2 regions of the Polaribacter staleyi genome follow, and region 1 is predicted to be linked to the other one. Evidence: riboswitches for the same ligand, from Rfam matches in the RefSeq annotation. Region 1 holds a riboswitch; the other holds the start of a gene.
The links. A riboswitch is a leader RNA that binds a small molecule or an ion and turns the genes downstream of it on or off. The one in region 1 is predicted to bind S-adenosylmethionine.
Positions count from the first base shown of each region.

Region 1 (8,258 bases):
TTCATTTCTTAAATTTTCCGCAAAAATGTACTTTCCTATTGTATTATTTATTGATTTAAATGTAACAAATTGTTAATTTAATGTTTTATTCATTTTTTGGGCGTTACCACAAGGGTCGCGCTTGTAATTTATCTTGAGCGGAGCCGAAAGGCTATATCTTTTTTTAAACAAAAAAAGGATGCCGTTTCAATCGCTAACGCTACCTATTTAGTAGCTTTTTCACATCTTCAAAATCTTCTTTATACTCCCAATATATCCATCTTCCATCTACATAATCCGTTAAGATATATTTTTCGCTTAAAGATTTAATTCGTGATGTTGCTATTAATTTCTTTCCAAATTTCTCTGCAACAACATGCGTCATTATCTCTTTATTATTTTTATCATAACCATGAGAAATAACATAACTGCCTAAATGTAACTCTATAAAACTCATACTTTATCTATTAAAAGAAGAACTAACTTTATTCTTCTGCTAAAATAGGGTGTAACCATTTTCTAGCCTTTTCTTTTGTAATTCCTTTTCTTGTAAAATAATCTGTTACCTGATCATCTGTAATTTTACCCAAACCAAAATACTTAGATTCTTTATTGGCAAAATAATAACCAGAAACAGCAGCCCCAGGCCACATTGCCATACTTTCTGTTAAAGTAACACCAATATTTTCTTCTACTTTTAATAGCTCCCAAATCGTTTCTTTTTCTAAATGATCTGGGCAAGCAGGATATCCTGGTGCAGGTCTAATTCCTTTATAACTTTCTTTTATTAAATCGTCATTTGTTAAACCTTCATCAATATCATATCCCCAATGTTTGGTTCTTACTTGCTTATGTAAATATTCTGCCATGGCTTCTGCAAAACGATCTGCTATGGCTTGTGCCATAATTGCGTTATAATCGTCTTCTTTTGCTCTATAGCTTTCTGCTAATTCTTGTGCACCAAAAATACCCACACAAAAGGCCCCCATATAATCTGTTTTACCAGTTTCTTTTGGGGCAACAAAATCTGCCAAAGCATGATTTGGAATCCCTTCCCTTTTCTTTAATTGTTGACGTAAGGTTCTAAAGATTGCTATTTCCTCTCCTTTTTTCTGAATAGAAATATCATCATCATTTATAGAATTTGCCTCAAACAACCCAAAAATTCCTTTAGGTTTTAACAATTGTTTTGCAATGATTTCTTTAATCATTTCTTGGGCTTCGGTATACATAATGGTAGCCTGCTCTCCAACAACTTTATCTGTTAAAATATCTGGAAATTTACCATGCAAATCCCAACTTCTAAAAAACGGACTCCAATCTATAAATGGTAATAATTCTTTTAAACTTAATTGTTTTAAAACCTGAATACCTAATTCTCTAGGTTTTACAATTTCTGAAGTTTCCCAATCAATTTTATACTTTCTCTTACGTGCTTCTGTTATAGAAATATAAGATTTTTCTTTACCTCGTTTTAAAAACTTAGTTCTAAACTCATCATAATCTTTCTTTAACTTCGCAGTATATAAATGGCTCGATTTCTTATTTAACAAATCTCCCACTACCGTTACTGCTCTAGAAGCATCATTTACATGTACAACCGCATTGCTATATTGTGTATCAATCTTAACTGCCGTGTGTGCTTTAGAGGTTGTTGCACCTCCAATTAACAACGGTAAAACAAAATTTTGACGTTGCATTTCTTTTGCTAAATACACCATTTCATCTAACGAAGGCGTAATTAAACCAGACAAACCAATAGCATCAACACGTTCGCTAATGGCCATTTCTATAATTTTTTCTGGCGGAACCATTACTCCTAAATCTACAATTTCGTAGTTATTACACGCCAAAACAACACTTACAATATTTTTACCAATATCATGCACATCACCTTTTACAGTGGCCATTAATATTTTACCAACCGGCTCTTGCTTGTCTCCTTTTTCTGCTTCTATAAACGGATTTAAATATCCTACTGCTTTTTTCATTACACGAGCAGATTTTACTACTTGTGGCAAAAACATTTTTCCTGCTCCAAATAAATCACCAACCACATTCATACCAATCATTAAATGCCCTTCTATAACATCAATTGGTTTTTCTGCTTCTTGTCTTGCGGTTTCTATATCTTCAATAATAAAAGCATCAATACCTTTTACTAAAGCATGTGTAATTCTATCTTGTAAAGGGTTTTCTCTCCAAGATAAATCAACCGTTTTTTCTACTTTAGATCCTTTTACTGTTTCAGCAAAATCTAACAAACGCTCAGTGGCATCTTCTCTTCTATCAAGAATTACATCTTCTACACGTTCTAATAAATCTTTAGGAATGTTATCATACACTTCTAAAAGTGCAGGGTTTACAATACCTATATTCATACCCGCCTGAATAGCATAATACAAGAAAACAGAATGCATTGCTTCTCGTACTCCATCATTTCCTCTAAAAGAAAAAGACACGTTACTCACACCACCACTTACACTTGCATTGGGTAAATTCTCTCTTACCCAACGTGTTGCTTCTATAAAATCGATGGCATTTCGTCTGTGCTCATCCATCCCTGTTGCAACCGGAAATATATTTAAATCGAAAATGATATCTTCGCTAGGAAAACCTACTTCGTCTACTAAAATATCGTACGATTTTTTAGCAATTTCTATTCTACGTTCATAATTATCTGCCTGTCCTTCTGCATCAAAAGCCATTACAATTACGGCTGCTCCGTAACGTTTTATTTGTTTTGCCTCCCAAACAAATTTTTCTTTTCCTTCTTTAAGTGATATCGAATTTACAACACATTTACCTTGTACAACTTGCAAACCTGCTTCTATGATTTCCCATTTAGAACTATCAATCATAATTGGCACTCTACAAATATCTGGTTCTGCTGCAATTAAGTTTAAAAAACGAACCATTGCCTCTTTCCCATCAATTAAACCGTCATCAAAATTGATATCGATAATTTGCGCACCACCATCTACTTGGTGTCTTGCAATATCCAACGCTTCATCAAATTGTTCATTTTTTATCAATCTTAAAAACTTACGAGAACCGGCTACATTTGTACGTTCTCCTACGTTTATAAAATTGCTACTTTCATTTAGAACTAAAGGTTCTAAACCAGACAATTTCATGTATTTTGTTTGTTTCACTTTCATATATAATGTTCTACTGTTGGAAAAGGTTTATAAAAATGATGTAATAACTCTTTCCATTTTTGATATTCGTTAGATTTTCTAAAACCGTCTTCGTGATCTTCAATTGTTTCCCAGTTTACGAGTAAGATAAATTTATTTTCTTGCTCAACACATTTTTTTAACTGATGAGAAACATATCCTTTCTGAGTACTAATAATCTTTTCCGCTTGCTTAAAAGCCGCTTCAAAGTCTTTAGACAATCCTTCTTTTATATTTAAAATTGCTACTTCTAGTACCACTTTAATTTAAATTACAAACCACCTACTACTCTAGGTTTATATTTTGCTGCAATATTTGCAATCACTCTAATATGTTCTGGTGATGTACCACAACAACCACCAATAATATTAATTAAATCTTTCTTTAAATACTCTTCTATTTGTTCGCCCATTTCTTCAGGAGTTTCATCATATTCTCCAAAAGCATTTGGTAAACCAGCATTTGGATGTGCTGAAATAGCAAAATCTGTTTTATTTGCGATTGCTTGTAAATGAGGTTGCAATAAATTGGCTCCTAAAGCACAATTAAATCCTACAGATAATAATGGAATATGAGAAACCGATATTAAAAATGCTTCTGCTGTTTGACCAGATAACGTTCTACCAGAAGCGTCTGTAATGGTACCACTCAGCATAATTGGAACCTCTATATATCTTTCTTCTTTTACTTGTTCTATGGCAAATAAAGCTGCTTTTGCATTTAATGTATCAAATACAGTTTCTACTAATAACAAATCTGCGCCACCATCTAACAAAGCTTCTGTTTGTTGTTTGTAAGCAATTCTTAACTCATCAAAAGTAACCGCTCGGTAACCTGGGTCATTTACATCTGGAGACATACTAGCAGTTCTATTCGTTGGCCCAATGGAACCTGCTACAAAACGTGGTTTGTGCGGCTCTTTTGCTGTAAATGCATCTGCTACTTCTTTGGCTATTTTTGCAGATTGATAATTTAATTCATATACCAAATCTTCCATCTGATAATCTGCCATTGCTATGGTAGTTCCAGAAAAAGTATTAGTTTCTACAATATCTGCACCAGCTTCAAAATACTTACCATGAATGGTTTTTATTGCTTCTGGTTGCGTAATAGACAGCAAGTCGTTATTTCCTTGTAAAGGTGTTGGATAGTCTTTAAAGCGTTCTCCTCTAAAATCTTCTTCAGTAAATTTATAAGCTTGTAGCATGGTTCCCATGGCACCATCTAACACTAAAATTCGTTCTTGTAAAGCTTTGTATATATTTGACATTTTTTGATATTTTTATCAATATGTCATCAGGAAAGGTAATTTTTTCGCTGTTATCTGTCTTTTAATTTTTAAAAACTAAAAGTAGAATGTAGCACCTTTCTCAAGATATGAGAGGTTGCCAAGGCTTCAGCGGGTCTAATCCCTCTGCCTTTCGTGATAACGTATCAATAAGTTTATGAACTGAACTGCAAATAAAAGGAATATTTTTTTATTTGCAGAATCTATTTGTAAAATCTACTCTTTTTCGAATAAAGTTGATGATAAATAACGATCTCCTCTATCGCAAATAATTGCAACAACTACACCTTTATCTATTGAATTTGCTACTTTTAATGCCGTTGCAACCGCACCACCACTACTCATTCCTGCAAAAATGCCTTCTTCTTCTGCTAAACGATGTGTTGCTTCTATAGCTTCTTCTTCACTAACCTCTAATACTTGATCTATTTTTTTAGGTTTAAAAATGGCGGGCAAATATTCTTGTGGCCATTTTCTAATTCCAGGAATTTTTGCACCATCTTTTGGCTGTACACCAATAATGGTAATATTTTTGTTTTGTTCTTTTAAATAATCAGAAACACCTGTAATGGTTCCGGTAGTTCCCATAGCAGACACAAAATGAGTTACTTCTCCTTCTGTATCTCTCCAAATTTCTGGCCCTGTTGTATTGTAATGCGCCTTTGGATTATCAAAATTATCAAACTGATTTAAACGAAAATATCCTTTCTTATACTTTAACTTTAGAGCATAGTCAATTGCTCCTTCAATACCTTTATCTGCTGGAGTTAAAATTACTTTTGCTCCGTAAGCACGCATAGTTTGTACTCTTTCTTTGGTAGAATTTTCTGGCATGGTAATAACCATATTTACACCTAAAACCTTTGCCATTAAAGCCAATGCAATACCCGTGTTTCCACTTGTTGCTTCTACTAAAGTATCTCCTTTCTTTATATTTTTTCTTTTTATTGCTTCAGAAATCATATAATAAGCAGCTCTATCTTTAACACTTCCACCTGGGTTGTTCCCTTCTAGTTTTAATAATAAAGTAACACCTTCTTTTTTAAAGATATTTCTAGCTTCTACAAGTGGTGTATTTCCAACAAAATCTATGATACTTTTAGTCTTCATCTTACTTTCTTTTTTGAAAAATATTATTTTCCGATTCTACTGTAACTACAGAATTTTCTACAACCGATTCTGTAATGCAAACATTTGCTCCAATAACAGAATTCTTACCAATAACAACATCTCCTCCTAAAATAGTTGCATTTGCGTAAATAACAACACCACTTTCTATGGTTGGATGTCTTTTGGTGGATGCTAAACTCTTCTTAACCTGGATACCACCTAAAGTTACTCCTTGAAAAATCTGAACATTTTCTTTAATATGCGTTGTTTCTCCAATAACAATACCTGTTGCATGATCTATAAAGAACGAATCTCCTATTTCTGCACCTGGATGAATGTCTGTACCTGTTGTACTATGAGCAAACTCACTCATCATTCTTGGTAATACCGGTACTTCTTGTTTTAATAATTGGTGACTTAAACGATGTACTGCAATGGCATAAAAACCTGGATACGCTAAATACACTTCTTCTAAACTTTTTGCAGCAGGATCATTTTTTTCTGCAGCAATTGCGTCTAAATCTAATCTTTGTCTAATTTCTACAAAAGAATTTTCGAAAGTATCCCAAATACGCTCTCCGTTTTCTATAGATAATCGCTCTAAAATCTTTAGAAATCTATGTTTTGTTTGCGCACCTTTTTCAGCCAAATGATTTGCATCAAATAAATTATTGATAATATCTTTGGTAAACGTTTCTACAGCATCTCTTAAACACATGCTGTAATCTTTAAACACAATTTTTTCTTCTGTTTGCTTCATTCTTAGCCCTTAAATTTCTGGAGCTAATGTAACTTCCAATCCTTCCATTTCTGGTGTCATTTGTATCTGACAGCCTAATCTACTATTGTCTTCTACATTAAATGCTTCTGCTAACATAGCATCTTCATCATCTGTCATTTCTGGCAATTCATGATCTGAATTTACGTAACACTGGCAAGAAGCACACATAGCCATTCCACCACAAATACCAATAGTACCCTCTTCTGCTAATTCGTAAGAACGAACCACTTCCATAAGATTCATTGCCATATCTGTAGGCGCAACAACATCATGCGTTACACCATTTCTATCAGTTATTTTTATATTGATGTCTTGCATCTACTCTTTTATTTTAAATATTCTTTCTGCAAAGTTACGTAAACCAAACAAAAATTAGTGATAACTAAAAAGGATTTAAATTCTGAAAACCTTTTTTACACACTGCAAGACTTTTAAAACCTTACAGCGTGTAAAACTTTAATTACTCTATAGCTTTTACAACAGCCTTTGGCGCTTCTTTTCTTGTTCCATCAAAACCATCTACTCCACCTACTGTTGTGTATTTCATTACATACTTTTTATTCGGAAAAATACGTTTGTAAGCACTTTGACACATTAATGTTGCTTCGTGGAAACCACATAAAATCAACTTTAATTTTCCTGGATAGGTGTTTACATCACCAATCGCATAAATTCCTGGTATATTGGTTTGGTAATCTAATGCGTTGTTTACTTTAATTGCATTTTTTTCAATTTCTAATCCCCAATTTGCAATAGGACCTAATTTAGGAGACAACCCAAATAAAGGAATAAAATGATCTGTATCTATAATAAAGGCATCTTCTCCTTTTTTCTCTACAGCTACGCCTGTTACTTTATCTGTACCTACAATTCCTTTTACCTCAGCAGGAGTTATCATTCTAATTTTTCCTAAATCCTTTAATTCTTGTACTTTTTCTACAGAATCTAAAGCGCCTCTAAACTCGTTTCTTCGGTGAATTAAAGTTACTTCTGAAGCAACATCCGATAAGAAAATTGCCCAATCTAAAGCAGAATCTCCACCTCCAGAAATCACTACTTTTTTATCTCTATATAATTCTGGTTCTTTAATAATATACTCTACCCCTTTATCTTCAAAATCTGCAATATTAGGTATTAATGGTTTTCTTGGTTCAAAAGACCCTAAACCACCTGCAATTGCTACAATTTTAGCATGATGTTTTGTTCCTTTATTGGTCGTAACAATAAAAGTTCCGTCTTCTTGTTTATCAATAGTTTCGGCTCTTTCACCTAATGTAAAACCAGGTTCAAATTGTTTTGTTTGTTCTATTAATTTATGCGTTAAATCTCCTGCTAAAATCTCTGGATATGCTGGAATATCATAAATAGGTTTCTTTGGATAAATCTCAGAACATTGCCCACCTGGTTGTGGTAATGCATCAATTAAATGACATTTTAATTTTAATAAACCTGCTTCAAAAACGGTAAATAATCCTGTTGGTCCTGCTCCAATAATTAGTATATCTGTTGTAATCATCTTAAGATTCTTTTTTCTCTATTAATCCTTTAGTAAATTCGTTGAGTGTTTCCACTTTTTGTTCGAAATCTCCCTTTATTGTTTTTCTAAATTCGTTTAAATTCTTTACCAAATCGTCTACATTTTCTGGAATTACATCCTCAAAAAACTGACGTAATCTTTTGGCTGTTGTTGGCGATTTTCCGTTGGTAGAAATAGCTACTTTTACATTTCCTTTGGTAACAATTCCTCCCATATAAAAATCGCAATAAGGTGGGTTATCGGCAACATTTACCAAAATACTTCGCTTTCTACAATGTTTATAAACCTTTTCATTTACTGTAGGAATATCTGTTGTTGCTACAACAATATGTTTTCCTTTTAAGTAACGTTTATGATATTTTTCGTTGATAAATTTTACGTTTC
Region 1 covers NZ_CP150665.1:3,612,285-3,620,542, reverse strand. Annotated here, with positions in the region: gene WHD07_RS15050 (hypothetical protein) at 200-436, opposite strand; gene metH (methionine synthase) at 465-3,140, opposite strand; gene WHD07_RS15040 (antibiotic biosynthesis monooxygenase) at 3,137-3,418, opposite strand; gene WHD07_RS15035 (homocysteine S-methyltransferase family protein) at 3,430-4,428, opposite strand; SAM riboswitch class I at 4,476-4,591, opposite strand; gene cysM (cysteine synthase CysM) at 4,663-5,556, opposite strand; gene epsC (serine O-acetyltransferase EpsC) at 5,558-6,316, opposite strand; gene WHD07_RS15020 (2Fe-2S iron-sulfur cluster-binding protein) at 6,326-6,655, opposite strand; gene WHD07_RS15015 (NAD(P)/FAD-dependent oxidoreductase) at 6,798-7,853, opposite strand; gene WHD07_RS15010 (bifunctional precorrin-2 dehydrogenase/sirohydrochlorin ferrochelatase) at 7,855-8,258, opposite strand, start outside.

Region 2 (8,258 bases), 1.2 Mb from region 1:
AAAGGCGGAAAAATATTTATTCAACTTTGGCATGTTGGACGTATCTCTCATCCAGATTTTCATAATGGAGAATTGCCAGTTTCGGCTTCGGCCTTAAATCCTAATTCAAAATCATTTACTCCAGAAGGTTTTAAGGATACCGTTACTCCAAGGGAAATGACGATTTCTGATATTAAACAAACTGTAGAAGATTTTAAAAATGCAGCAGCAAATGCAGTAAAAGCAGGTTTTGATGGTGTAGAAATTCATTCTTCAAATGGATATTTGTTTCAACAATTCTTTAATGGAAGCTCTAATAAAAGAACAGATATTTATGGAGGAAGTATTGAAAACAGGGCTCGTTTTTTCTTCGAGGTTTTAGACGCTATGAAAGAAGTAATTCCGCAAGAAAAAATTGGAGTGCGTTTTAATCCCTCTTTAGATGGTTTATTCGGAATAACCATGGATAAAGATACCATTCCGACGTTCGAATACATTATAAAAAAACTTAACGATTACAATTTAGCCTACGTACATTTATCAGAACCGTTTACAGATGTTTCTAAAGTTCCTTTTGCAGTAACAGAAATAGCAAAACACTTTAGACCTTTATATAAGGGTACGTTAATGATTAACACAGCGTTTGATCAAGAAAAAGGAAACAAAGTCTTAGAAGCTGGCGATGCCGATTTAATCGCTTACGGAAAACCATTTATTTCTAATCCTGATTTAGTAGCGCGTTTTGAAAATAATTTAGAATTAGCAGCATGGGATCAAGACACGTTTTATACACAAGGAGCAAAGGGATATACAGATTATCCAAATGCTTCTAAATAATTTAAATAAGCAATATTCTAAACAAGGAATTTACTTCCTAGAATAGTATCAAATAAAAAGAGCATCTCAATTATTGAGATGCTGTTTTTATTTTTAATTAGAACCAAATCTTAGTGGTTTAAAGCTGATAAATAATAAGGTATATATAAATAACAATGCCAAATACCAGGTATTAGAAACTAAATCTAGGTAATCTATTTTTCCGTTAGCGAAACTTAAGATCATTAAAACCTGTGCGCCATAAGGTAAAAGTCCTTGTGTAATACAAGCAAATATATCTAATATAGATGCTGTTTTTTTATTGTCTAAACCGTACTCATCGTTAATTGTTTTTGCAATGGGACCAGAAATTATAATAGAAACCGTATTATTAGCAATTGCCATATTGATGGTGCTTACTAAAGTTGCAATGCCAAATTGAGCTGATTTTTTACTTTTTATAAGTGTCTTAATTTTTAGCAGTATAAAATCAATCCCTCCATTTTTTTTCACCAAAGCCGCTAATCCACCTGTAAGCAAGGATAATAAGAAAATTTCTGTCATATTTGTAAAACCAGTATAAGCTATTTTAGTAGCTTCAATAAGTGTAAAATCTCCATAGATTAAACCTAAAAAGATGCCAGAAAGAACACCTAATAATAAAGTTATAAATACATTAACACCTACTATAGATAAGGTAATCACCAATAAATATGGTACTATTTTTAGTACAGAATAATTATACGTTACAGTTTCAGTTGCTACCTCTTTTAATCCTAAACCTTGAATAATTAAGATTGCAATGGTAAATAACGCAGCAGGAACGGCAATTTTAATATTTTGTTTAAATTTATCACTCATTTTACAGCCTAAAGACTGAGTGGCAGCAATGGTGGTATCAGAAATTACAGATAGATTATCACCAAACATGCTACCGCCTAATAATGCGCCACAAAGTATGGGTAAGTCCATACTACTTTTATCTGCAATACCAATAACAATTGGTGCTAACGCAACAATGGCACCCACCGAAGTACCTGTAGAAACCGATAAGAAACCCGCAATTATAAAAATACCAAAGTAAATATATTGTATGTTAATATAATCTAACCCAAGACTTACAATAGCATCTACACTACCTGTAGATTTTGTAATGGTAGCAAAGGCACCTGCTAATAAATAGATTAAACACATGGTTAATATTTTATCATCTCCACAACCTTGTAACAGCGTTTTAATTTTAGAGTTTATAGATTGTCTAAACATTAAAAAGGCTACAATAATACCAACTATTACAGCAATGGGAGCAGGTAATGCATAAAAATCGTTTTGATAGATACCAACACCTAAAAACGTACATACAAATACGAATAAGGGAATTAATGCGCTAAATTTTGGAGTAATTGTGTTTGAATTTGCCATGTTACTTTTTTCTTTCTAAAAAGGACATAGCTGCTTATAAGTAGAATTATGAGTTAACATTGGTTCCAATTTATTGGCTTATCTATTTAGCACCTTGCTCGTTATTGCAGGTTGCTATCTCCTTTTTTTTGAGATTCTTGATAATTAATTTAAGAGCGCAAAATTAGTGTATAAATGGATAGTTATGTCTTTAAAAGCGTTAAAATTTTATGAAATTTAAATAGTATGATTTTAAGTGGTTAAGCTATTACTTTTACTTAATGACAATAGGAGTGATGTGTCAAATGTGTATGGAATGTATTTAATTAATGATTTTTTTAGGCAATTACTTCTATTTAAACCCTTATATTTATATTCATAAAAAATGAAAATGGAAGAAAGAGTAATTTATAAATGTTTTATTTCATCACCTGGTGATTGTGGGGAAGAAAGAAATATTACAGAAAAAGTAATTGGAAAACTTAATAAAGGAATAGCTAAACATTTAAAAATAAATTTTGAAACTTTTAAATGGGAAAACGATGTTCTACCTGATATGGGTAAAAATGGACAAGAAATAATAGATGATTCAGTTGAAAAATCTAATTATGATATTTTTATAGGTATAATGAGATATAGATTCGGAACTCCTACAAAAATTGCAGGTAGTGGAACTGAACATGAATACATCAAAGCTTTAGAAAAAAAGTCTAATAATTCTTTACCTAAAATAGTTTTCTTTTTTAACAATGAAAATGTAAACCCAAAAGAACTTGATTTTATACAATATAATAAAGTCCAAGAATTTAAAAAAAAGATAGGAACAAATGGTTTATATATAGATTATGAAGGTGTCATAGAATTTAAAAAAGAGTTAGAAAGGGTTTTAGAATTATTTATAAAAGGGCTTTCAACTAAATTTCAATCTAAAGAAGTTGTTGAGACAATTGATAGAATTAGAGTTAAACTAGATGATGACTTAAAAAAGTCTTTAAAATCATTTAACGAAGATGCTCCAATATGGATTGAACCTATAATTAGTAAATCTAATAACATATCAAAAAACCCTACTAAAAATATTGAAAATAATATTGATCTTTCTGAAATTTTAAACAATACAAAAAACTTAATAATAAAAGCACCTTCTGAATTTGGTTTAACATCATTAGCTCATTATCTAAAACTAGAAGCTTGGAAAATTGGAAAAACATTTGTTTATATAGATTCAAAGTTAACCAAGAAACATAAAATAGTAAAAAATATAGAACAGATTATTACCAATGATTATTTAAAAAATAGAGAAAATATTGATTGTATAATTATAGATTCTATATGTTTTGAAGAATCTGGTACTTTAAAAATGATTAAAAATGTTTCAGATAACTTTAAAGAAATCCCTATAATTATACTTAATACAATAGGAAACGATTTGTTTTTGACAACTAATGAAGATGAAGATGATGTGAAAATTAATAGGAGTTTTTTGACATATTATTTACTATCATTACCTCAAAGCGAAATAAGAAAAATTGTAAACCAATATATAATAAATAACTCTTTTAACGAAGACAATGATATATTATTAGACAAAGTTACAAATGATTTAGAAGTCTTAAATATTCACAGAACAGCAAAAAATTGTTTAGCTATATTAAAAGCTTCCTCAAAAATTGGAGTAGAACATTCTTCGGTAAATAGGACAAAATTATTAGATACTATTTTATCTATAATTTTTGAAGAATATGATATACCAACTTACAAGAGTAAAAAACCTGATATTAAAGACTGTACATATGTGTTAGGTTTTTTCTGTGAACTCCTTCTAAAAAGAAATGATTTTGAATTTTCAGAAGATTATTTTAAAAGAGAGTTACAAGATTTTTGTGAAGAAAATTATATTGATTTAGATTTGGATTATTTATTTCAAGTTCTAATTGATAATGCAATATTTGCGAAAAGAATTGATTTATATTTCTTTAAGAATGTATACTGGGTATTTTATTTTATAGCTCATAGAATGAATCTTAATTTAACGTTTAAAGAAGATATTTATAAAGAGAAAAGATATATTGATTTTCCTGAAATAATGGAATTTTATTCAGGTATTGATAGAAATAAAGAAGATGCTTTAAAGGTCTTAAAAGATGACATTAGAGAAACATTAGAGAGTGTTAAAGATAAAGTTAAAATACCTGGTAATTTAAATCCTTATAATTCTATTTCATGGGAACCAAATGTTGAAAGTTTAGAAAAAGAAGAAGAGAAAATAAGTAAAAATGTAATTTCTTCAGGGTTACCAGATGAGCTAAAAGATAAATATAATGATAAACATTATGATCAAGTAAGACCATATAATCAGGTTATTAATTCTGTTATGAAGGATTATTCTTTTAAAGTTTTAATGCGACAAATAACTGCTAGTTCAAGAGTTCTAAGGAATAGTGATTTTGTAGATTCTAACTTAAAAAAAGAATTTCTTGATGATATTTTAAGAGGTTGGAATGAAGTCTCTAAATTATTAATAATATTAACTCCAATATTAGCAGATAAAGGAAATGCTGCTTTTGAAGGAGCAAGATTTGAATTAAATGATGATGATTTTAATATAAGTAATAAAGAAGAGAAACGACTTAGAGTTTTACTGTCTGTACCTACAAATGTTGTTAGTTTTTTTAAAAATGATTTGTTTTCAAATAAAATGGGGCCTTTAATATGTAGTAAGGCTATAAATGAAAGTAATTCACTTTTAAAACATGAACTAATGCTACTTATAGCAAATGAGAGACCCAAAAATTGGAACATTATAATTGATAAGTATATAGTCGAACTAGATAAAAACTCTTTTTTCTTATCAGATATTGCAACAACATTAAAAGTACAATTTAATTACAATGTTACTGAAGTTAAAGATAGAAGAATATTAGGTAATCTAATGCATAAATGTAGAGCAAAACATTACTTTAAAACAAATAACCCTGACTTAAAATTAATTAATAGAGCTAGGAAAGATAATAGAAGTAAGCATTTTTGATTTGCTACTGACATAATATAATTTTGGCAAAACAATAGGAGAGTGGAACGTAATATTTTAGGGTGTTAGCAATACATATTCTTAAGTTTACCTATTTTATAATACCTCTAAAAATAGTCTTAAAAGTTAGAATCTATCATAAAATATAGAGAAACGAACCGTAATTGTTTCCAAAAATATATGTAAGTCTTGATTTTTTTGTTTCTTTTTTCATCAAGGAAAAAAAGAAAGTAATAAATGATTAATAGTAGGGATTATAATATCTATTTAACATAATATTAAAAGTACTAACCAAAAGAAACTTCAATAATAGTTCATAATAGAACAAGTGCATAGAATTTTATTTTTCTTAAAATTTATGCTCTTGTGGGAAGTTTACGAAAATGATATTAGAAAAAAATACTGACGGATTATTGTAGAATAACAGAATTTCATACAAACTAAAAATGTTAGCTTTTGTGCGGCTGCAAGCGTTGGAAAATTGTGTTTAAAAAAATTACTGCGTAGCATAATTATTTTTAAAAAGCAATCGAGCCTTTTTTGCAAGAGGCAATTTAATACTTCAACAAGTTCAGCACAGGCGCCATGGCGAATTATAGCTACAAATTATTATAGTTCGAATGTTTATTAGAATAGAGTATTTAAATAATATCATTTAATAATACCAAATACGAGATTCTACGAAAATATAATTGACACTTGTTGACGAATTTTAAAACAACCCCAAACTAATGTTTATTGGATGTTCAGAGCTTTCTGGGATATTTTACATAATAGAGAATTATAGCTACACAATTAGAATTCGAACTTGATAGCCGTAATTTCTTTTAACATAATATCTATCGATATAAGTCTAAAGACATTATATCTGATATTATGTGTAAATAGCCTGAAATACGGCTATACAGAAATCACTATATAAATGTACTATAATTTATATTATGTTAAATAGATTTTTTAACAACACTCCTTATCTATAATAACCACTATTAATTCTGAACATGAAAAATTACATATTCTGTGTGTAATAATTATAATCTTTTAAAACCACATCTATAAATTCGGTATCACTTTTATGAACAGATTTAATTCCGGTGACTTCTAAAATTTTAGAACGCAATTTTATTAAGGTTTTATAGTCACTAAATTTCTTAGCAGAACGAAACGTGTTTTTAATAATACGTGCATCATTATCAGACAATTTAATCACATTCGGATACGTGGGCACGTAGGTATTTGAAATATTTTCTAAAATGGTTTCAGAAAATTTCACATCATCCTTTAGGTAAATAACCACAGTATTGGCAATGATATCACCAAAACGTTGGTTATTATCGGTAAATAAAATTAAAAAGAAACCAATCATCTTTCCAAAGAAAAAAAGCAGCATCAATAAGGCTGTTTCACTATCTAAGCCTAATGAGGCAACGTACACAAACAACAAGGTAAATAAGTTAAAATCTACCATTCTTAAAAACCAACGCATCATAAAATCTGTGGTAGAAGGTTTAAAACCATCAATATTTATCACTTTTAAGTGTAGTAATTTCTTGCCTACTGTTTGTCCGTCTAACCATATTTCTGTGTACAAAGAATAAAATGTAATGGGTAAAAAAACCATTACATCTAATGCACGTATAGACCAAGAATCTCCGTTTACAGCGGTATCAAACATTTTAAAGTCTAAAAACTTGATTGCAAAATAGAGATATGCAAATTTAATTACATTGTCTAAACCAAACGCCAAGAGCCTTTGCCCCACATTTGCAAGGGTAAAATTGATGTTTACATTTTGTGCTGTTTTTATTTGGAGTCTTTTCATGCAATGTTTAAATTCGCTCGTAATGAGAGAGGTCGCTTTTATAAAGCAAAATAAAGAAAAATGGCTCGAATTTGAACAAGGTTTTTCAAATAAAGAGAAAAAAAGTCCAGATGACATTGCCAACCTGCATATAAAAATCATGAACGATTTGGTATATGCCCAAACTTACTACCCAAAAAGTAAAGTTACCGTGTATTTAAATAAGTTAGCAAAGTCTAGCTTTGACAAGGTGTACCACTCTAAAAGGCGTGATAAAAACGTGTTTTTATATTTCTTTTTTGATAAAGTACCACTACTCGCCTACCAATACAGAAAATATATTTACTTATCTTTTATTGTCTTTTTTGCCTGCTTTTTCATCGGTTTATTATCTACTTTAAATGATGCTTCTTTTGCACGTCAAATTTTAGGCGATAATTATATAGACAAAACGTTAGAAAATATAGAAAGTGGCGATGCCATGGCTATTTACAAAGGCGGTAGTAATTGGGGGAGTTTTATTGGTATTTACGATAATAACCAACGTGTAGGCCTAAATATGTTTCTATCTGGATTATTTATTGGAATAGGCACTGGTTTTTATGTAGTTTATAATGCCATTATGGTGGCGGTTTTTCAAGCATTTTTCTATCAAAATAACAGTTTGTTTGATAGTTTAAAAGGAATTTGGATTCATGGAACGTATGAGATTTTTGGAATGATTATAGAAGCTGCAGCAGGTTATATTGTTGGCGCAAGTATTTTATTTCCGGGAGCTTACAAACGTTTTGAGTCTTTTAAACGTGGCATGAAAGCTGGCTTTTATATCTTTATAAGCACCATTCCGTTTACCTTAATGGCGGCTTTTTTAGAAGGGTATATTACAAGATATTCTAATACAATGCCTACTATAATTTGTTTTGCTATTATTGGTTTTAGTTTGGCAACTATCAGTTATTACTACCTAATTTTACCTTTTAAGGTAGCTAATAAACACCATTTACGTTGATGAAAAAAAGAGTATTTCTTTTCTTACTTTTTTTTGCAACCATTGGTTTTGGGCAGATTAAAAATGATAGTCTTCTTCTTTTAGAAAAAGACACAATACACTATGAAAAAACCATTGAATTTTCTCAAAAAAGATCGTTTAACGAAAATTTAAAAGAAAAATACAACGATAAAGAGTTTGTATATACAGAAGAAGCAGAGAAAAAGGAAGATAAAAAAGAA
Region 2 covers NZ_CP150665.1:443,266-451,523, forward strand. Annotated here, with positions in the region: gene WHD07_RS01650 (alkene reductase) at 1-816, shown strand, start outside; gene WHD07_RS01655 (Na+/H+ antiporter NhaC family protein) at 910-2,217, opposite strand; SAM-I-IV-variant riboswitch at 2,267-2,366, opposite strand; gene WHD07_RS01660 (hypothetical protein) at 2,588-5,227, shown strand; gene WHD07_RS01665 (RDD family protein) at 6,237-7,049, opposite strand; gene WHD07_RS01670 (stage II sporulation protein M) at 7,072-8,037, shown strand; gene WHD07_RS01675 (hypothetical protein) at 8,037-8,258, shown strand, end outside.
Region 2: another riboswitch for S-adenosylmethionine. It lies ahead of WHD07_RS01655 (Na+/H+ antiporter NhaC family protein); the one in region 1 lies ahead of WHD07_RS15035 (homocysteine S-methyltransferase family protein).